4 regions of the Comamonas odontotermitis genome follow, and region 2 is predicted to be linked to each of the others. Evidence: predicted binding sites of a transcription regulator. Region 2 holds the regulator's gene; each other region holds the start of a gene.

Region 1 (5,211 bases), 520 kb from region 2:
TGGCGCAGAGTGCGGCGGTGGCCAACGGCACAGCCAATGGCTCGCCTGCGACCGTGGTGTACAACGATTCGGTCGGGGGGGCCCGTTCATGGCTGATGACGGTGTCGCCGTCGACCGGCAAGGCGGACCTGGGGCTGGACAACGCACTGTGCCAATATGCTCTTGCATCAGGGCAAGATCCGGTGACAGGCAAGTCCCTGTCTGCTGCCAGTGTGCCCACTCAAGCCCAAAGCGATGCGGTGCGTGCAGGCATGCAGGAAGTGAAAGTGACCGGCAATTTGCGCGGCAAGCCCACCATCATCGTGGCAGGGCGCAGCGATGCGCTGATTCCGGTGAATGTGAATGCGCGCGCCTACACAGCGTTGAACGGTGGTGTCGAAGGGGCGCAGAGCAAGCTGCGCTACATCGAAGTGACGAATGCCCAGCACTTTGATGCCTTCCTGCCGTTTGCGGGGTTTGATACGCGGTTTGTGCCACTGCATACCTACTTCAACCAGGCCATGGATGCCGTGTGGGCCAACGTGACCAAGGGTACCGCTTTGCCTGCCAGCCAGGTGGTGCGTACCACGCCGCGAGGCGGTACACCTGGTGCAGCCAATCCGATTGCTGCAAGCAATGTACCGCCTCTCAAGGCCACGCCGGGGGCAGGGGACACGATCACAGTGACGGGATCGATCCCCATGGTGACCTTGCCGAACTGAACCGGCGTCTCGACTGGACTACGGTGAAGCGCAAAGGCTTCTGCTCCTCCAGTCTGTAGAGATCGGACGCCAAAAACAAAGTCCCGCCAGCTTGCGCTGCGGGACTAGTTTTTTGAAAGTGTGATGGCTTCGCGGTAGATCGGAGCTAAATGGCTCTAAGACGAATTCTCACCTGCCAGCAACACACATAGAAAAATCAGAAACGGGCAGGAGCACGCTTGCGGTCACGTTCGTCTTCAGGCCATACAGCAAACACGGTATTCATTTCACTTCCTTTCACCTGATTGGTGGAGATGGGTGTTCAACGGGTGGGCAGGCGTGTTGGTTGACGGGGCTTGTATAAAGTTTTGTGAATAGTGTTCAACAAAACGTACAGAGCTGCGGGATTTGTGAATGCAGCGATGGCCGAAATGGCTATGATTTGCCACCTTTTCATACACGGAGTCTTGAATGGCTGGTGCTGGACTATTGATGCTGCTGGACGATATCGCCACGCTGCTGGACGATGTCGCCCTGATGACGAAAACGTCAGCGGGCAAGAGCACGGCCATCCTCGATGACGTGGCCACGCAGACCAAAGTAGCCGTGCAAAAAACGGCGGGTGTGTTGGGGGACGATCTGGCGCTCAATGCCGAGCAGGTGACCGGCGTCAAGGCAAACCGCGAACTGCCCGTGGTGTGGGCCGTAGCCAAGGGCTCCCTGTGGAACAAGGCCATTCTGGTACCGGCAGCATTGCTGATCAGTGCCTTTGCGCCATGGCTGATCACACCGCTCTTGATGGTCGGTGGGGCTTTCCTGTGTTTTGAAGGTGTCGAGAAAATTCTGGACATCTTCCACAAGCAGAAAAAACACGATGTGAAGACGGTGCTGGCCGATTCTGCCGAGGCGCAGAAGACCGGTGTTGCACCTTCGTCCGTGCGTGCTGCGCACGAAAAGCAGATGGACCCGCAGGAGTATGAGAAGCAGAAGGTCAAGGGCGCGGTCCGCACTGACTTCATTCTGTCTGCAGAGATCATGGCCATCGCATTGGGCACGGTGTCGACCAAACCCATCTGGGAGCAGGCTGCCGTATTGGTCACCGTGGCGATTGCCATCACCGTGTTTGTCTATGGCCTGGTGGCCGGCATCGTGCGGATGGACGATGTGGGTAGCTGGCTGATGGCCAAGAAGAGCGCTGCAGCGCAGGCCTTTGGCCGCGGCATGATCGCGTTCACGCCGTGGCTGATGCGCGGGCTGTCCATTGTCGGCACGGCTGCCATGTTCATGGTGGGTGGCAGCCTGCTGGTGCATGGTATCGGCCCGATCGAGCACTGGATCAAGGACAGCATCGAACCATTGGGTGGGGTCGCCGCAGTTGTCGGTCCTACCTTGGTGCATATGGTGGTTGGCGCCATCATTGGCGGCGTGGTGGTGCTGTGCATGGAGGGGTGGCACAAGCTGCGCGGTCACTGACGCGAGCGCGAACCCTGGGTTCACGATGATACGGCCGGGGATTCCCGGCCGTTTTTGATGGTGCCGGGCATGAGGCCTGATCTGTGTCAAAGCAGCCAATGCGAGAATTGGTGATCATCTATTGCCATGGAAACGCCCCATTTCGGCAGCGGACTTTTTCTCCGGGGTGCTGCCGGTGCACGGGGCTTTCAGTCAATTCTCAATCTATGCGACAGAAGTCGCAGCGAAGGCAATGATGATGAAGAAAGCAATGATGGCAGCGTTGGCTGTTTGTGCGCTGACGGCCGGCACGGCCATGGCGCAGCAGGCTGAAGGGCCCTGGATGGTGCGCGTGCGTGCCGTCAATCTGGACAGCGCCAACAAGGACTCCACCGGGCTTGGCCTGTCGATCAATGACAAGACCATTCCTGAGTTGGATGTGTCTTACTTCTTCACTCCCAATATCGCAGCAGAGCTGGTGCTGACATACCCACAGAAGCATGATCTGCGCTCCAACGGCGCAAAGATCGGTTCGCTCAAGCACCTGCCTCCTACACTGCTGGCGCAGTATCACTTCACCGGCATGGGCGCGTTCAAGCCTTATGTGGGCGCGGGTATCAACTACACGCGCTTTTCGAATGTGCGCTTTGACCCCGCCGTACAGGCGGCGCTCGATCCGTCGATCAAGAAGAACAGTTTTGGCCCTGCCATGCAGGTGGGCTTTGACTACATGCTCGACAAGAACTGGTCGATCAACTTTGATGTGAAAAAGGTCTACATCAAGACCGATGTCAGCTCGACTGGCAAAAAGGTTGGCTCGTTCAAGGTGGATCCCTGGCTCGTGGGTGTGGGCGTAGGCTATCGCTTCTGACCATCACCTTTATTTCCATGCAAAAAGGCATGCCATCATTGGCATGCCTTTTTACTATGGAAAATGTAGCTGAATGCGCTCTGCAGTTGGGCGCTACAGGTTTCCTTGAGTCTTAGAACGTGTTTACGATCTCTACGCAGCCGCGTTGGAGTGCAATCGGGATGAGTTCGGAGCGATGGGCCGCAGCTTGCACCGGGGTGCAAGCAAGGGCCAGCGCACAGAAATCGCCCGATTTCACTCCAACCCGTAGGGACAGTGGGTTTGGGGGCGCCCGGTCAGGGGCGCCCGGCTAGGGACGGTCTGCGTCGTTGCAGCGCTTGCCAATAGCTGGCTATTGGCTGCGCACTGCGCCTAGCATCCACTCCCGCAAAGCCGCTGTCGCGGCGCGAGGAGATCGTAAACACGTTCTTAAACTTGGGCGAGCGCCTGCTGCAGATCAGCCAGCAGGTCGTCGATATGTTCGATGCCGACTGACAGGCGCACCATACCTTCGGTCACGCCAGCCTTGGCCAGTTCAGCCGCGTCAAGCTGTCGGTGGGTCGTAGATGCGGGGTGCGTGGCCAGCGATTTGGCATCGCCGATGTTCACGAGGCGGGTGAACAGTTGCAGCGCATCGAGAAAGCGCGCACCGGCGGCTCGTCCCTCATCGCCCTTGAGGCTGAATGACAGAATGCCCGAGGCGCGGCCACCCGATTGCTTCTGCACGATGGCGTGGTCCGGATGGTCTTTCAGGCCTGCGTAGCGCACCCATTCCACCTTGGGATGGTTTTGCAGGGCCTCGGCAATTTTCTGGGTGTTCTCGCAGATGCGGTCCATGCGCAGTGCCAGGGTTTCGATGCCCTGCAGGATCTGGAAGGCATTCTGCGGCGAGATGGCTGCCCCCATATTGCGCAGCGGCACCACGCGGGCGCGACCGATGAAGGCCGCAGGGCCCAGGGCCTCGGTATAGACCACGCCGTGGTAGCTCACGTCTGGCTCGTTCAGGCGCTTGAAGCGAGCCTTGTGCTCTGCCCAGGGGAACTTGCCGCTGTCCACGATGGCGCCACCCACGCTGGTGCCATGGCCGCCCAGGTACTTGGTGAGCGAGTGCACGACGATGTCGGCGCCAAATTCAAATGGCCGCAACAGATAGGGGGAGGGTACGGTGTTGTCCACGATCAGTGGTACGCCATGCTTGTGGGCCACATCGGCCAGAGCGCGAATATCGGTCACATTGCCCAGCGGGTTGCCGATGGATTCGATGAAGACGGCTTTGGTCTTGTCGTCGATCAACTTGTCAAAGCTGGCGGGATCGCGCGGGTCGGCAAAGCGCACTTCAATGCCCTGCTGCGGGAACGTGTGTGCGAACAGGTTGTAGGTGCCGCCATAGAGCGTGCTGGCGCTGATGATGTTGTCGCCCGCCTCGGCCAGCGTCTGGATGGCGGCGGTGATGGCCGCCATGCCCGATGCCACGGCCAGTGCGGCAATGCCGCCTTCCAAGGCCGCCACGCGCTTTTCCAGCACGTCGGTGGTCGGATTCATGATGCGGGTGTAGATATTGCCTGGAACCTTCAGGTCGAACAGGTCGGCGCCATGCTGGGCACTGTCGAACGCGTAGGCTACCGTCTGGTAAATGGGCACGGCCACAGCCTTGGTCGTGGGATCGGGCGAATAGCCGGCGTGGACGGCAAGGGTTTCAATGCGCATGGCGGGTGGCTCCAGAATCGTTTTGGCAAAAGCAATGGTTGTAACAGCTTTGCCCAGGCGGGCAAATACATTGTTCGCATTTGCTTATGAAGCCATTGGTTCCATGTATGTGTGGAGCGATGCCATGGCTGCATGAAGCATGCGTGCTACAGCCAGCTGTTGAGTGCCAGGCCTGCGCCCACCAGCCAGACAAACAGGATGAGGGCCAGCAGCAGCGGCTTGACACCCGCCGCCTTGACGGCGCGCACATGGGTGGTGAGCCCCAGAGCCGCCATGGCCATGGTGAGCAGAACGTTGTCCAGCTGGACACCTGCGGTGAGCGCCGCCTGTGGGATGATGCCCAGCGAATGGATTCCTGCAACCGCTATGAATCCCAGAGCAAACCAGGGAATGGTGATGCGCGCCAGCAATGGTTTTTTCTCGGTATCTGCAGTGCTGCCGATGCTGGGTTTGCCTGGTGCTGCTGGCGCTACCGACTCGTGCCGGGCCAGCCAGGCTGACAGGATGATGAGAAACGGTGCC
Region 2 (5,211 bases):
TTGCGCCCGGCATCGTGCTGGGCGGACTGGTCGCGAGCCTGGGCATCTTTTCGCTGCTCAAAGGCCAGTATCTGGGCCTGTTCTTCGGGCTGTTTGTCGGCTACTCGGCACTGCGCATGTTTCGCAAATCCCAAACCGCAGCCACGCGCACCATGCCGGGCACAGGTGGCCAACTGGCAGCCGGCGGCGTGATCGGTTGCCTCTCGGGGCTGGTTGGTGCAGGCGGGGCCTTCATCAGCGTGCCGTTCATGACCTGGTGCAATGTGCCCATCCACAACGCAGTGGCCACCAGCGCAGCGCTGGGCTTCCCGATCGCCGTGACCAATGTGCTGGGCTTCATGGTGGCGGGGCTGCATGTACAAGGCCTGCCGCCCCACTCGCTGGGTTATATCTGGCTGCCCGGCCTGCTTGCGGTATCCATATGCAGCGTGCTGACCGCGCCACTGGGCGCCAGGGCAGCGCACCGGCTGCCAGTGGCCCAGCTCAAGAAGATATTTGGCGGCATTCTGCTGTGCCTGGCGGTCTACATGCTCTACAAGAGCCTGAGGGCCTGGTAACGCGTTGAGCCTCAGGCAGGCTCCTAGATGATTTTCGAGAACCGGGCCCGCGTGCGATCCGCCTGCAGGTGCTTGTCAAACACCATGGCCACGCCACGCACAAAGTACCAGCCCAGCTCGGTCACGGACACGGCATCGCCAGTGATCTGAACCAGCCCCTGCTCCTGCATGCTGCGCAGTTGCTCCAGCTCGGCGGCAAAGTACTGGCGAAAATCGATCAGCCAGGCCTGCTCCACCGATTCGATCACCAGGCTGCCCTGGCACATCAGGCCCATGATCACAGAGCGGCGCAGCATGTCATCGCGCGAGAGTGCCAGGCCTCGCACCACAGGAATCTGCCCCTGGTCGATCAGGTCGTAGTACTCCTCCAGCGTCTTGGCATTCTGGCTGTAGGTAGCGCCGATCTTGCCAATGGCCGAGACACCCAGCGCCAGCAGATCGCAATCGGGCTGCGTGCTGTAGCCTTGAAAATTGCGGTGCAGGCGCCCTTGGCGCTTGGCCACGGCCAGTGCATCATCAGGCAGCGCGAAGTGGTCCATACCTACATAGACGTATCCGCCCGCCTGCAGGGCTTCCAGCGCCTGGGCCAGCATGGTCAGCTTGTCAACGGGCTTGGGAAGATCCTGCACGACAATGCGGCGTTGGGGCTTGAAACGTTCAGGCAGATGCGCATAGGCATACAGCGCAATACGATCGGGCCGCAGTTGGCTCACCAGTTCCATCGTGCGTGCAAAACTGACCGGCGTCTGGTGAGGCAGGCCGTAGATCAGGTCAATATTGATGGATTCAAAGCCAATCAACCGCGCCTGGGCCATCAGGGAAAAAACCTGCTCCGAGGGCTGCTCGCGGTGCACTGCCTTTTGCACTTGCGGGTCAAAATCCTGCACGCCGAAACTCAGGCGATTGAAGCCCAGTCGAAACAGGTGTGCGAGGCGCTCCCCGCTCACGGTCCGTGGATCGACCTCGATCGAGTATTCACCCCCCGGCTGCAGCTGGAACCGGCTTTTGAACATGTCCATCAGGCGTGAGAGCCCATCGTCGGAGAGGAAGGTGGGCGATCCGCCGCCGAGGTGCAGCTGGCTCACGGTCTGGCGGGCCGGGCAGTGGGCCAGTTGCAGATCCAGTTCACGCTCCAGATAATCCAGGTATTCGTCGGCGCGTTCGGGATGCTTGGTGATGATCTTGTTGCAGGCGCAGTAGTAGCACAGTGATTCGCAGAACGGAATGTGCACATACAGCGACAAGGGTGCCAGGCGGGTACCCAGCCCCGTTCGCCGCTGCTCCAGCGCCTGCTTGTAGCCATTCGCACCAAAGGCTTCAACAAATCGGTCTGCGGTAGGATACGAAGTGTAACGGGGGCCGGGTACATCAAACCGGCGCAACAAATCGGGGGTCAGGGAAATCATGGTCTCAATTCCGTACGGATGCCCCAATGTGCCGCAACCGGCCGGCCACGTCCTTGACTTACATCAAGAGTATTTTTTTGTCTGCGTAGACAATGGAAGCATTCAAGGAACCTCCGCCCCCGCGCGATCTTTTTGTGAACGGATATTGACTCATGACAGCCAACACAATCAAAGTGGTCTGCTCCAACTGCAACCTGCGAGAGCTGTGCATGCCCGTGGGTCTGTCGCCCGACCAGATGGATCGCATCGATGAGATCGTGGCCACGCGCCGCAGAATCAAGCGCGGGGGAGCGCTGTTTCGCAACGGCGAGGCGTTCACATCGCTGTACGCGATTCGCACCGGTTTTTTCAAGACCAGCGTGGCCACCGAAGATGGACGCGATCAGGTCACCGGTTTTCAGATGGCAGGCGAAATCATTGGCCTGGACGGCATCGTCAACGACCAGCATTCCTGTGATGCCATTGCGCTGGAAGATGCGGAAGTCTGCGTGATGCCCTATTCCAAGCTGGAAGAGCTGTCGCGCGAAGTGAATGCCTTGCAGCACCACGTTCACAAGGTGATGAGCCGCGAAATCGTGCGCGAGCACGGTGTGATGCTGCTGCTGGGCAGCATGCGCGCCGAGGAACGCCTGGCCGCATTCGTGCTCAATCTGGTGCAGCGCCTGCACGCGCGGGGCTTCTCGCAGTCCGAGCTGATACTGCGCATGACGCGGGAAGAAATCGGCAGCTATCTGGGCCTGAAGCTGGAGACCGTGAGCCGCACCTTCTCCAAGTTCGCGGAAGACGGCATCATCGAAGTCAAGCAGCGCCATGTACGCATCCTGGATACCGACAAGCTGCAGGCCCTGATTAACAGCCAGCAATGCACGGTCTGAGCGGGCCTGCCGTGCTCCCGGCAAACATATGCTGCCATTGTCTGCTCTGACACAGCGCAAGGCAGCCTTTGCGCCAATGGGTTAAGGTACAAACATGCAGCCGCCCCGGCTGCACCCTCGAAAGGAGCTGAAGATGTACAACCATATCCTGCTCGCCACCGATGGATCCGAGCTGTCCGAAAAAGCAGTGCAGCATGCGCTTGCTCTGGCCAAGCTGGGACAGACCCAGATCACTGTGGTCAATATCTCGCCCAACTACCCCCGCAGTTACTTTGAAGGCAGCGCGGTCATCGACCTCAAGGAGGTGGAACGTATCCAGCAAGGCTGGCTGGACGCTGCCCAGGTCGTGGTCGACAAGGTCGTTGCCCAGGGAACTGCAGTGGGCGTGCCGGTAAAGGGCATTGTTCTGCAATCCGATCTGGTGGCCGAATCGCTGCTCAAGACCGCGGAAAAGGAACACTGTGACCTGATCGTCATGGCCTCGCATGGCTATCGCGGCATCAAGCGCCTGCTGCTGGGCAGCGAGACCCAGCATGTGTTGACGCATGCCACGATTCCGGTGCTGGTACTGCGGTGAGTTTCTGGCAAATCCGGCCTGCAGCGCATGCGGGCCAAGGACAGCCACCTTGTTTTCAGTAGCAGAGCGAACGGCAGGTTTGAGTGCCCGCCGCTTATAAAAAGAGAAGGCTTTTGGCCTTCTCTTTTGCTTTACGGCCTCCAGCCCCCCTGGTTCATGGATTGGCTTGAAGGCGCCAAGAGCTTCAACCCTTGAACAGGTCCTGGTATTGCGCCCGCAGCAGATTCTTTTGCACCTTGCCCATGGTGTTGCGCGGCAACTCGTTCACCACAAAGCAGCGCTTGGGAATCTTGAAATTGGCCAGCTGTTTTTTCAGCGTCGCAATGATGCCTTCGGCATCTGCGGCCTGGCCTGGCTTGGCAATGACCACGGCAACCCCCACTTCGCCAAAGTCAGGGTGCGGTACGCCAACCAGGGCACTTTCGGCCACGCCGGGCAGTTCGTTGATGAAGCCTTCGATCTCTGCAGGGTAGACGTTGTAGCCGCCCGAGATGATCAAATCCTTGCTGCGGCCCACAATCGTCACGTAGCCGCGCGCGTCCACCTTGCCGACATCACCGGTCTTGAACCAGGCATCCTTCGTGAACTCTTCGGCGGTCTTCTCCGGCATGCGCCAATAGCCACTGAACACATTGGGGCCTTGTACCTGGATGTTGCCGATCTCGCCAGCCGGTAGCGGCTGACCATCATCGCCCTGCACGCGCACGCCCACACCCGGCAGTGGAAAGCCGACGGTGCCGCCCCGGCGCTCGTCCTGCCCGTCGTAGCGGCTGTCGGCACGGTAGGGGTTGGAGACAAGCATGATGGTTTCGCTCATGCCGTAGCGCTCCAGGATGGTGTGGCCGGTGCGCTCCTGCCATTCGCGGAAGGTCTCGATCAGGAGCGGCGCGGAGCCGGAAATGAAGAGGCGCATGTTCCGGGTGGCGGCCCTCGTGAGCGTGGGCTCGGCCAGCATGCGTACATACAGGGTGGGAACACCCATGAAGACGGTAGCGCGCTCCATCGCAGCGATCACGGCCTTGGGCTCGAACTTGGAGAACCAGATCATCTTGCTGCCATTGAGCAGAGCCGCATGGATGGCGACGAACAGGCCGTGCACATGGAAGATCGGCAGTGCATGGATCAGCACGTCACCCTCCTTCCAGCCCCAGTAGTCCTTCAGCATCACTGCATTGCTCAGCAGGTTGCCGTGGCTCAGCATGGCCCCCTTGCTGCGGCCGGTGGTGCCACTGGTGTACAGAATGGCGGCCATGTCGTCGACTTGCCTGACGGCAGGCTCATGCGTATCGGCACAGTGCACAGCACGCTCCAGCAAGGTGCCGCTGCGGTCATCGCCCAACGTGAAAACGCTTTGTGTGCCGCACTGGAAGGCGATTTTGGACACCCAGCCAAAGTTCTGCGGCGAGCACACCACCACGGCTGGTTCCGCATTGGTGATGAAATATTCGATCTCGGCACTTTGGTAGGCGGTGTTCAGCGGCAGGAAAACGTAGCCTGCTCGCAGGGTGGCCAGGTACAGCGCCATGGCTTCCACCGATTTCTCGACCTGTACCGCCACGCGGCTGCCTGCGGGTATCTTCAGGCTGCCCAGCAGATTGGCAATGCGGGCACTCATGCGGTCCAGATCACGCCAGCTGTAGTTCAGCGGCTCACCGCTGGCCGATGTGGTCTCCACGGCGATGGCATCCAGGTCTTTGGGAAAGGCTGCGCGCAGCGCGCAAAACAGGTTGTCGTTTTTCATGTCTGTCTCTGGTTGGTTAGGTCCTGGGCGTCTTGGCAGGCGCCTTCAGAATTGG
Region 3 (5,211 bases), 1.3 Mb from region 2:
GCCCCTACCAATTGGTGCGCTCGCGCCGATTGAACCTGCCAGAAAACCGTGAAGGAGGCCGGTCATGAGCGACCACCTGCACGTTGGCGCAGGTGGCTGCGGCAGCCACGCCTGCACTTGTCAGGAGAGTGAGACAACCGGCATGCCGCGTATCGAGGCGCCGTTGGATGCTCCGCGCTCCACCTTTCCTGTTCCGCAGGTGAACGGCATTGCCTTGTGCGACACAAATGAGCTGCTGGATGCGATGGAACTGCGCCAGCGTGCCTGCACTGAGTTGCTGCGCCAGGCTGCGATGGAGCAAGGGCTCTTGGCGGCTGATGACCCAGTGCCCAGCGCCGGCGCGATCAGCGAAGCAGCGGGAGATGCCATTGAGCACCTGCTGGACAGGGAACTCCACTTGCCAGAACCCGGCGACGAGGCGGGTCGCCGCCACTATCAGGCGCATGCGGCGCGCTATGCCTGTGGAGCGCGGGTATTGGCGCGCCACGTGCTTTTTGCCGTGACGCCCGGGGTGGATGTGAATGCACTGCGTCAGCGCGCCGAAGCCTGCCTGCTTGATGTGCGCAGCGCCACGCCGGAAGAACAGGCTGCGGGCGACCGCTTTGCTGCCGCCGCACGGGCCAGCAGCAATTGCCCCAGCGGAGCGGATGGCGGAAAGCTGGGATGGTTAAGCGCCGAGGACTGTGCGCCCGAGTTCGGCCGAGAGTTGTTCGGCCACTCAGAGATTGGTGTGCTGCCGCGCCTGGTGCACAGCCGCTTCGGCCTGCATGTTGTTGAAGTGCTGGAGCGCGAGAGTGGCACCGTTCCCCCTTACGAGCAGGTGCGCGCTGCGGTACTGCAACAACTGCACCAGCAAAGCTATGCAACAGCCCTGTCGCAGTATTTGCGTTTGCTGGCCGGGCGTGCACGCGTGGTTGGTGTGGATCTGGATGCTGTGCAGACGCCGCTGGTGCAGTGAATGCCAGACGACGACCTGCTCCAGCGCCTGCGCCGCTTCCGCGACCATGCCTTTCCGCTGCATGAAGAGCAGTTTCGTGTGTTGGTGGACCATGGCCAGCATCCCGCTACGCTGTTCATCGGTTGCAGCGACTCGCGGTTGGTGCCGTACATGCTGACCGGCACCGGGCCGGGAGAATTGTTTCTGGTGCGCAATGTGGGGGCCTTCGTGCCTCCCTATGACGGGAGCTGGGGCTACCACGGGACTTCGGCTGCCATCGAGTTTGCAGTCCTGAATCTGCAGGTGCGTCGCATCATCGTCTGTGGCCACAGCCATTGCGGCGGTATTCGTGCGCTGTATGGCGGCGTGCCGGATGCGGCACGCAATCTGGCAGCCTGGCTGGAGCTGGGCCGTGAAGCGGCACTGCCGGTGGCGGAGCCGGGAGCCGATGTGCTGCGCCGTACGGAGCAGCGGGCCGTGGTTCTGCAGCTGGAGCGGCTGATGGATTACCCCATGGTGCGCGAACAGGTCGAGGCAGGCACGCTCAGCCTGCATGGATGGCACTACGTGATCGAAGACGGCGAAGTGCATGTTTTCGATGTGGCAAGCGATAGCTTCATTGCCGCTGCCGAGGCGAGCCATGCGGGAACCGGGCCTTACGAGCCCTATGCAGAGTCTCCGGCTTGATGCGGAGGAGGCTCTGGCTTGGTCTTCTCCTCCTTAAGCTCCAACGCATTCCATTGCGACCAGTTAGGTCCAAAAAGCTCAGCGGGGTGTTGCGACCGCTCCGACCCATTGCCACAGGCCATGTCGGATGCAGCACAGTAACGGTCGCAGCCCCAGCAGGTGCGCTCAGGATGTGCAGGGTTGTTCGGAAAGCGTTTGGCCATGAATGCGAGGGGGAGGACAATTCCACTATGTGCGACAACTTGACACAAGAAATTGACATAAATCATTAACAGCGCGCACCATGCGGTGACGCCATCGACCGGCAGCGACAATTCATGGCTGTGACCCTGCAATTGCACACCCTCCCTTCAGCAGGCTTCGACGAGCCGTTTGGCATGCTGCATGCTTGCCACGGCCGGGTGGAGCGCACGTTGGCGCTGCTTTCCCGTTTGGGCGAGTACCTCGCCGCGCAGGGGGGCGGGGTGCCCGATGAGCAGGCTCGCGATGCAGCCGCCGATGTACAACGCTATTTCGACCTGGCCGCGCCATTGCACCACCAGGATGAAGAGTTGCATGTGTTCCCGGTGCTGCGCGCATCGGGGGCGAAGGCGCTGGCCGATGCCCTGCAAGCCGAGCATGAAAGGATGGAGACTTTGTGGCAGCCTATTCGGGCGGATTTGCAGGCCGTGCACGCTGGAAACGCTCTGAGCAGTGAGGAAATGGCCGAGGCGCGCGTTCGCTGGGCTGATTTTGCGGCTTTGTATGCACGTCACATCGCGGCGGAAGAGGAACTGGCCTATCCTCAGGCCCAAACGTGCCTTGGTTTGCATGAACAGTTCGCCATGGGCAGAGACATGGCGCAGCGCCGCGGCGTTCGCTATCCGGATTCCACGACATGAATCCGCCCACTGAAGCTGCCCAAAGTGGATCGCGCCGCGATGCACAGCAAGGAGGTGATCGCATGAATCAGGAGGGCGCGGAGGCATCGGGCCGCCCGCTGGCCGTCAAGATTGGCGCCATTGGCTGCGCGTTGCTGTTGATGGCACTCATTGCCATCGGACTGACGCTGCGGCTTACCTGGTCACTTGAAGGAGGGGCTGCCGCGATCAACGAAGCTGGGCGCATGCGCATGCAGACCTGGCGGTTGGCGCAGGCTTTGCCTGGTGCCGATTCACAGCGGGTTGCCTTGCTGATGGGGCAGTTTGACGCGAGCCTGGCTTTGTTGCAGCGAGGCGATGCCACCCGTCCGCTGTCTGTGCCGCGCAATGAGGATTCTCGCGCGGCATTGAAGGTTGTACAGCAAAGCTGGCAGGAGCTTCGCAAGGAGTGGCAGCAGCCGCTTGCGGACGGCAATGCAGCACAGAATACTGTCATTGCGCGGCAGGCCGAGGACTTCGTTGGTGGCGTTGATCGCCTGGTGGGCACCATTGAGCAGCAACTTGCGCGCTGGACCACCCTGCTCAACGTAGCGCAGTTTGTAATGATGGCATTGGCCATCGCTGCGGCACTGGCGCTCATGTATTCTGCGCAACTGCTGGTGTTCGGTCCGCTTTCACGGCTGCAGGCCGCGTTGGCAAGCGTCGAGGCGGGCGATTTGTCGGCCCGGGTGGCTAGCGAAGGTGGCGATGAATTCGGTGCCGTGGCCCGGGGCTTCAACCGCATGGCAGTGCGGCTGCAGGATTTGTACTCCAGCCTGGAGCGCCGTGTGCAGCAGAAGACCGAACATTTGCAGACCGAGCGCGCACGGTTGGCGGCCCTGTACGAAGGCGCGGCTCTGGTCGCCCAGGCTGATTCATTGCAGGCGCTGGCCCAGGGCTTTGCAGCCCAGACGCGCAAGATCGTGCAAGCCGATGCCGTGGCAGTGCGCTGGTCGGATGAAGACAATCGTCGCTATGTGCTGCTCGCCTCGGAGGGATTGCCCGACGAAATGGTCGATGCCGAACACTGTGTCCCCACGGGAGACTGTTTCTGTGGCCAACCCAAGGCCCAGGCGGAGACGCAACTGGTGGTGCTGCAGGACTGGCGCGGAGGCGCTTCCTCGCGGGCAGGCCGGGTGGATGCCGGACAGTGCAGCCGGGCTGGATTTGCCTATGTGCTGAGTGTCCCCGTGCGGCTGCATGAACGCATGGTCGGCGAGGTTGACCTGTTCTTCCGCCATCCAACCGAGCTCGGTGCTGACGACCAGGCACTGCTGGATGCATTGGCAAGCCACCTGGCGGGTGGCATGGAGGGGTTGCGCGCCGATGCGCTTCAGCGAGAGGCTGCAGTTGCGGATGAGCGCGGTCTATTGGCGCGCGAGCTGCATGATTCCATTGCGCAGAGCCTGGCATTTCTGAAGATTCAGGCAGCATTGCTGCGCGACGAAATCGCTCGGGAGCCGCCGGATGGCGACCGTGTGCAAGCAACCTTGGCGGAATTGGATGCGGGCATACGCGAAAGCCTGTCTGATGTGCGCGAGTTGCTGGTGCATTTCCGTACCCGAACCAACGCAGAGGATATTGGACCCGCGCTGCGTACCACGTTGACCAAGTTCGAGCACCAGACGGGCCTGCCCGCACATCTGAGTATCGAGGGCGAAGGCATGGCGCTGCCGCCTGATGTGCAGGTGCAGGTGCTGCACGTGGTGCAGGAAGCGTTGTCCAATGTGCGCAAGCATGCGCAGGCACATGCCGTATGGGTAGATGTACAACAGGCGCCGCAGTGGGTGGTGGAAGTGCGCGACGATGGCCGAGGTATGGAGAATGCGTCGCCTGCGCTGGACGAGACGCATGTCGGCCTGCGCATCATGCGCGAGCGTGCTGCAAGCATCGGCGCAACACTGGAGATCACCTCCGTAGTGGGGGCGGGCACCTGCGTGGCGCTGACCTTGCCGCGCCTACTGCCCACAACCGAAACATTTGAAGCGGAAAGGAGCCTGCCATGAGCGCGGAGCAAACCCAGCGCACCCCGATTCGGTTGCTGGTGGTCGATGACCATCCGCTTTTCCGGCGAGGCGTCACAGCGCTTTTGGCGACCCAGCCGCAGCTGCAGGTGGTGGGCGAAGCTGCAGATGCTGGAGAGGCGCTGCGCCGTGCAGAGCAATTGCAGCCCGATGTGGTGCTGCTGGACCACCACATGCCCGGTGTCAGCGGCGTGGATCTGCTGCCCGGTTTGCGAGAGGCTGCACCATCGGCGCGGGTGCTGATGCTTACCGTCAGTGAGGATGCAGACACGCTGGCGCTGGCATTGCAGCGTGGAGCGCATGGCTACCTGCTCAAAACGGCGGACAGTGAGGTGCTGGTTGCGGCCATTGAGCGCGCGCTGCGCGGCCAATCCACGGTGAGCATGGAAATGACGGACAAGCTTGTGAGCGCATTGCAAGCCCAGCAGCCGCGGATGCCTGCACCGTCTGTGCCACCCGTTGTTGTCGGGCCGGTTGATCCGCTCGAGCAGTTGTCACCACGCGAGTTCGAGATTCTGCGCGAGATTGCGGCGGGGGCCAGCAACAAGGAAATTGCACGCAGCCTGGCAATTGCCGAAACTACGGTGAAGATTCATGTTCAGCACATTCTGCGCAAGCTGGGCCTTTCATCAAGGGTGCAGGCAGCAGTGCTGTTGACTGAGGG
Region 4 (5,211 bases), 2.1 Mb from region 2:
CGCATGAGCTGTCTGGCGGCATGGGCCAGCGCGTGATGATTGCGATGATGGTCTCTTCCGGCCCCAAGCTGCTGATTGCCGATGAGCCGACCAGCGCGCTGGATGTGCTGGTGGCCATGCAGACCCTGCGCGTGATGGACGAATTGATCGCCCGGCACAACACTGGCCTCATCCTGATCAGCCATGATCTGGAACTGGTCAGCCAGTTTTGTGACCGCGTGGTGGTGATGTACGCTGGCCAGGTGATGGATACCTGTGCGGCCGGTGACTTGAACCAGGCCACCCACCCCTATACACGCGCCCTGCTGGCCGCCAGCCCCCGCTTGCAGCAGGACCAGGCATGGTTGCCCACCATGCAGCGCGACCCGCGCTGGCGTGAGCCACAGGCCGCCATGACAGGAGGTCTGCAATGATCGATGTGAATGGTGTGAGCATCGGTTTTGAAACGCCCCAGGGCTTCAAGACCGTGGTGCACGGGGTGAGCCTGCAGGTGCCGCAGGGGCAGGCCTATGGGCTGGTGGGCGAATCGGGCTCGGGCAAATCCACCGTGTTGCGGGCGCTGTGCGGCATGACGCCGCTGTGTGGCGGTCAGATGCAGGTAGCCGGTCAGCCGGTTGCCAGGCACATGCCCAAGGCGCAGCGCCGTGCCGTGCAGATGGTGTTTCAGGACCCGTATGCGTCGCTGCACCCGCGCCTCACCGTAGACCAGAGCTTGCGTGAGCCGCTTTTGATTCATGGCTTGGATCGTGTGGCCGAGCGCGTGACCCAGGCGCTGGCCGATGTGGGGCTGGACGCCAGCTTTCGCTATCGCTATCCGCACCAGCTCTCGGGTGGGCAACGCCAGCGCGTGGCCATCGCCCGTGCCCTGGTGCTGGAGCCGCAGGTGCTGCTGCTCGACGAGCCGACCAGCGCGCTCGATGTATCGGTGCAGGCGGAGGTTCTGAACCTGCTCAAGAAGCTGCACCACGAGCGGGGCCTGACCATGCTGCTTGTCAGCCACAACCTGGCCGTCGTTGCATTCCTGTGCAGTCAGCTCTCGGTCATGCAGCATGGCCGGATCGTTGAAAGCCTTGGTACCGATGCAGTACGGGCCGGTGCCGTGCAGACCGACTACGCTCGCCAGCTGCTGACAGCCGCCGATGGCTACCGCCGCGTGCAAGAAGTGGCATAAGACGGTATGAGCATAAAAAATAGCTTCCGGCGCTACTCCATCAGGCGCAGGAAGCTATTGTTTTGATAGTTGTTGGGTTACGGTGTGAAACGCTTCTCGAAACGGGCCACATCCTCTTCGAGCTCAAACGTCACCACCTGGCCCATCTTCTGGTCGGTCTCGCGGCAGGCGGCATAGACGCTGGTCTTGCCCACCAGATCCATGGCCGGAATATCGATGATCGCGTAGGGGTAGGGAACGAACACGTGGTATTCGAACACGATGCGGTGCTCGTTGCGTGGGTTGGGGTAGAGCAGGTAGCCGTGGGCGCTCAAGGTTTTGCTGGGCATGGCATTTTGTCAAAAATACAGAATTGCTGTTAGTGTGCCGCAAGCGAGAAGGGCTGACGGGGCGGCGTGGTTTACACGGCATCCCACATGGCGGGCCCGTATGGATGGACTGATGCGCCATCAGCGCGGATATTTCTGCGTCCTTCCGGACGGAAATTTGGTTCAACGCGTTGATGAGCCATGCTACGCTTGGCCTATCCCAACCCCGCCAGTTGACCGATTTATCTCCATGTTCCACACCCATATCGCCGTCCAGACCGCTGACTTTGATGTGAGCGAGGAGCTGCGCCTGCTGCGCGCGGCAGATGCGCGCATTGGCGCGGTGTGCAGCTTTGTGGGCACGGTGCGTGATCGCAATGACGGCAGCAGCGTGGCCAGCATGGAGTTGGAGCACTACCCGGGCATGACAGAAAAGTCGATTGCCGAGATGGTGGAGGCAGCGCGCCAGCGTTTTGATATCTATGGTGCGCGCGTCATCCATCGCGTGGGTTTGTTGGCGCCGCAGGACCAGATCGTACTGGTGGCCGTGTCGAGCGCGCACCGGGGCGAGAGCTTTACGGCCTGCGAATTCCTGATGGATTACCTCAAGACGCAGGCACCCTTTTGGAAGAAGGAAGACACCCCCGGCGGCGCGCGCTGGGTGGACGCGCGCGTGGCCGACGACGCAGCGATGGCTCGCTGGAACTGAATCTTGGTCTGCAAGGGCCTTGGCGCCGTAACGCCTTCTTGCTGACAGTTGTTGCGGAATTTCATGAAAATGGCTGTTGGCGCCTAGCTGGTGAGCGCAAAAAGCTATTTTTTATATAGCAATAGAGGTTGCGGCTTTTATCAATCCGCATGCGGCTGCTGAATATGGTGGACAAGCCACGAATGCGACGCATCTGCTGCATGGGCACGTTGCTTTTAAAACCATAGCTACCGGCGCTTTTCCGTTGTGCACTATTGGCTGATTTGAATGAAAAACACTGTGGGATTCGTCCTGCAGACCGGATGGCGCGCGCCTGATATACCCGTATCAGGCTGCCTGCAGCTCCTTGAAAAACCGGCAGGCGACGCAAAATATTCTGCAGTTCAATTTTCCAGACGGAATATTCATTTCATGCGAATCGATAAATTAACCACCAAGTTCCAAGAGGCACTGTCCGACGCCCAATCGCTGGCGCTTGGCAACGACAACGCCTATATCGAACCCATCCACGTACTTACTGCCATGCTGCGCCAGCCAGATGGCCCCAAGTCGCTCCTGGCACGCTCCGGCGCCAACGTGGCGGCGATGACGACCGCAGCCGAGAATGCCATCAAGCGCCTGCCGCAGGTGCAGGGGCAGGACCAGGTCACGGTGGGTCCCGAGTTGCAGCGCGTGCTGCAGGCGACCGAGAAGGAGGCCATCAAGCGTGGCGACCAGTTCTATGCCAGCGAACTGTTCCTGCTGGCCTTGACCGATGACAAGGGTGAGGCGGGCCGGATCGTTCGTGAAGCGGGGTTGACCCGCAAGGCGTTGGAAGCGGCGATTGACGCCGTGCGCGGAGGACAGAGTATGGACAGCGCAGACGGCGAAAGCCAGCGGGAAGCCCTGAAGAAATACACGCTTGACCTGACCGAGCGCGCCAGAAGCGGCAAGCTCGACCCGGTGATCGGCCGCGATGACGAGATTCGCCGCACCATCCAGGTGCTGCAGCGGCGCAGCAAGAACAACCCGGTGCTCATCGGCGAGCCCGGCGTAGGCAAAACGGCCATTGTCGAAGGTCTGGCCCAGCGCATCGTAGCGGGAGAAGTGCCCGATACCTTGCGCGACAAGAAAGTGCTGGTGCTGGACATGGCAGGCCTGCTGGCCGGTGCCAAGTACCGGGGCGATTTTGAAGAGCGTCTGAAATCGGTGCTCAAGGAAGTGGCGCAAGAAGAAGGGCGCATCATCCTGTTCATCGACGAAATCCATACCATGGTGGGCGCGGGCAAGGCCGATGGCGCCATGGACGCGGGCAATATGCTCAAACCGGCGCTCTCGCGCGGCGAGCTCCATTGCATCGGCGCTACTACGCTCGATGAATACCGCAAGTACATCGAAAAGGATGCCGCGCTGGAGAGGCGCTTCCAGAAAGTGCTGGTCAACGAGCCTTCGGTGGAAGACACCATTGCCATTTTGCGCGGCCTGCAGGAAAAGTACGAAGCCCATCACGGCGTGGATATCACCGACCCGGCCATCGTCGCTGCAGCCGAGCTGTCGGCGCGCTACATCACCGACCGTTTTCTGCCCGACAAGGCGATTGACCTGATCGACGAGGCCGCTGCCAAGATCAAGATCGAGATCGACTCCAAGCCTGAGGTGATGGACAAGCTCGAACGCCGCATGATCCAGCTCAAGATCGAGCGCGAGGCGATGAAGAAGGAGACCGACGAGGCTTCGCAGAAACGCCTGGCGCTGATCGAGGAAGACCTGTCCAAGATCGAGCGCGAGTACGCCGACATGGAGGAAATCTGGAAGGCCGAGAAGGCCGATGCCATGGGCAGCGAGCAGATCCGCAAGGAGATTGACCAGATCAAGTTCCAGATCCAGGAAGCCACGCGCAAAGGCGATTTCAACCAGGTGGCTGAGCTGCAGTACGGCAAGCTGCCCAGCCTGGAAAAGCAGCTGGCCGATGTGCAGAAGGACGAAAAGGGCGAACAGGCCAAGGACAAGGGCCACAAGCTGCTGCGCACCCAGGTGGGTGCCGAGGAAATCGCTGAAGTGGTGAGCCGCGCGACTGGCATCCCGGTTGCCAAGATGATGCAGGGCGAAAAGGACAAGCTTCTGCACATGGAAGCCAAGCTGCACGAGCGTGTGGTGGGCCAGGACGAGGCGATCAATGCCGTCTCCAACGCCATCCGCCGTTCTCGCTCCGGCTTGTCCGACCCGAACCGGCCTACCGGATCGTTCCTGTTCCTGGGCCCGACCGGCGTGGGCAAGACCGAGCTGTGCAAGGCCTTGGCGGGCTTCCTGTTCGACAGCGAAGACCACCTGATCCGTGTCGACATGAGCGAGTTCATGGAAAAGCACTCGGTATCGCGCCTGATCGGAGCGCCCCCAGGCTATGTGGGCTATGACGAAGGCGGCTATCTGACCGAGGCTGTGCGTCGCAAGCCCTATAGCGTCATCCTGCTGGACGAGGTGGAGAAGGCCCACCCCGATGTCTTCAACATCCTGCTGCAGGTGCTGGACGACGGACGCCTGACCGATGGCCAGGGCCGGACCGTGGACTTCAAGAACACGGTGATCGTGATGACCAGCAACATCGGCTCCCAGCTCATCCAGGCGATGGTCGGGCAACCGTATGAAGATGTAAAAGACGCGGTGTGGGGGGAACTCAAGAACCATTTCCGCCCCGAATTCCTCAACCGTATCGACGAGACGGTGGTGTTCCACGGCCTGGATGCCAAGAACATTGAATCGATTGCCCGTATCCAGCTCAAGCAACTGGAGGCGCGCCTGGCCAAGATGGATCTGCACCTGCAGGTGTCGGATGCAGCCATGGCCGAGCTGGCCAAGGTGGGCTTCGATCCGGTGTTTGGCGCCCGTCCTCTCAAGCGCGCCATTCAGCAGCGCATTGAGAACCCGCTGTCGAGGTTGTTGCTGGAAGGCAAGTATCCGCCCAAGAGCACCATTCCCGTGTCGGTCGATCCAGTACAGGCGCCGGGCGAGTTCCATTTCGGCAAGTCGGTGGAGCAGGCCTGATG

Evidence for each region. The regulator FNR, encoded in region 2, switches genes on or off when oxygen is low (the NO sensors DNR and NnrR bind a similar motif). The targets are predictions, from matches to a motif close to TTGATNNNNATCAA.
Region 1: LAD35_RS13210 (OmpW/AlkL family protein) is a predicted target of FNR. The motif match lies at 2,230-2,243, and genes of this name have one in related genera.
Region 3: LAD35_RS01165 (DUF3079 domain-containing protein) is a predicted target of FNR. The motif match lies at 1,880-1,893, and genes of this name have one in related genera.
Region 4: clpB (ATP-dependent chaperone ClpB) is a predicted target of FNR. The motif match lies at 2,447-2,460, and genes of this name have one in related genera.

What each region holds. Positions count from the first base shown of each region.
Region 1 is NZ_CP083451.1:2,844,991-2,850,201, reverse strand. Features, by position in the region: gene LAD35_RS13220 (D-(-)-3-hydroxybutyrate oligomer hydrolase) at 1-701, shown strand, start outside; gene LAD35_RS13215 (DUF808 domain-containing protein) at 1,152-2,153, shown strand; gene LAD35_RS13210 (OmpW/AlkL family protein) at 2,392-3,003, shown strand; gene LAD35_RS13205 (O-acetylhomoserine aminocarboxypropyltransferase/cysteine synthase family protein) at 3,412-4,689, opposite strand; gene LAD35_RS13200 (YeiH family protein) at 4,836-5,211, opposite strand, start outside.
Region 2 is NZ_CP083451.1:3,366,125-3,371,335, forward strand. Features, by position in the region: gene LAD35_RS15540 (sulfite exporter TauE/SafE family protein) at 1-557, shown strand, start outside; gene hemN (oxygen-independent coproporphyrinogen III oxidase) at 581-1,963, opposite strand; gene fnr (fumarate/nitrate reduction transcriptional regulator Fnr) at 2,116-2,838, shown strand; gene LAD35_RS15555 (universal stress protein) at 2,972-3,415, shown strand; gene LAD35_RS15560 (malonate--CoA ligase) at 3,600-5,156, opposite strand; gene LAD35_RS15565 (enoyl-CoA hydratase/isomerase family protein) at 5,202-5,211, opposite strand, start outside.
Region 3 is NZ_CP083451.1:265,120-270,330, forward strand. Features, by position in the region: gene narI (respiratory nitrate reductase subunit gamma) at 1-68, shown strand, start outside; gene LAD35_RS01155 (peptidylprolyl isomerase) at 65-958, shown strand; gene LAD35_RS01160 (carbonic anhydrase) at 959-1,624, shown strand; gene LAD35_RS01165 (DUF3079 domain-containing protein) at 1,603-1,827, opposite strand; gene LAD35_RS01170 (hemerythrin domain-containing protein) at 1,942-2,505, shown strand; gene LAD35_RS01175 (type IV pili methyl-accepting chemotaxis transducer N-terminal domain-containing protein) at 2,502-4,529, shown strand; gene LAD35_RS01180 (response regulator) at 4,526-5,211, shown strand, end outside.
Region 4 is NZ_CP083451.1:1,011,189-1,016,399, forward strand. Features, by position in the region: gene LAD35_RS04715 (ABC transporter ATP-binding protein) at 1-413, shown strand, start outside; gene LAD35_RS04720 (ABC transporter ATP-binding protein) at 410-1,171, shown strand; gene LAD35_RS04725 (hypothetical protein) at 1,249-1,500, opposite strand; gene moaE (molybdopterin synthase catalytic subunit MoaE) at 1,730-2,188, shown strand; gene clpB (ATP-dependent chaperone ClpB) at 2,600-5,209, shown strand.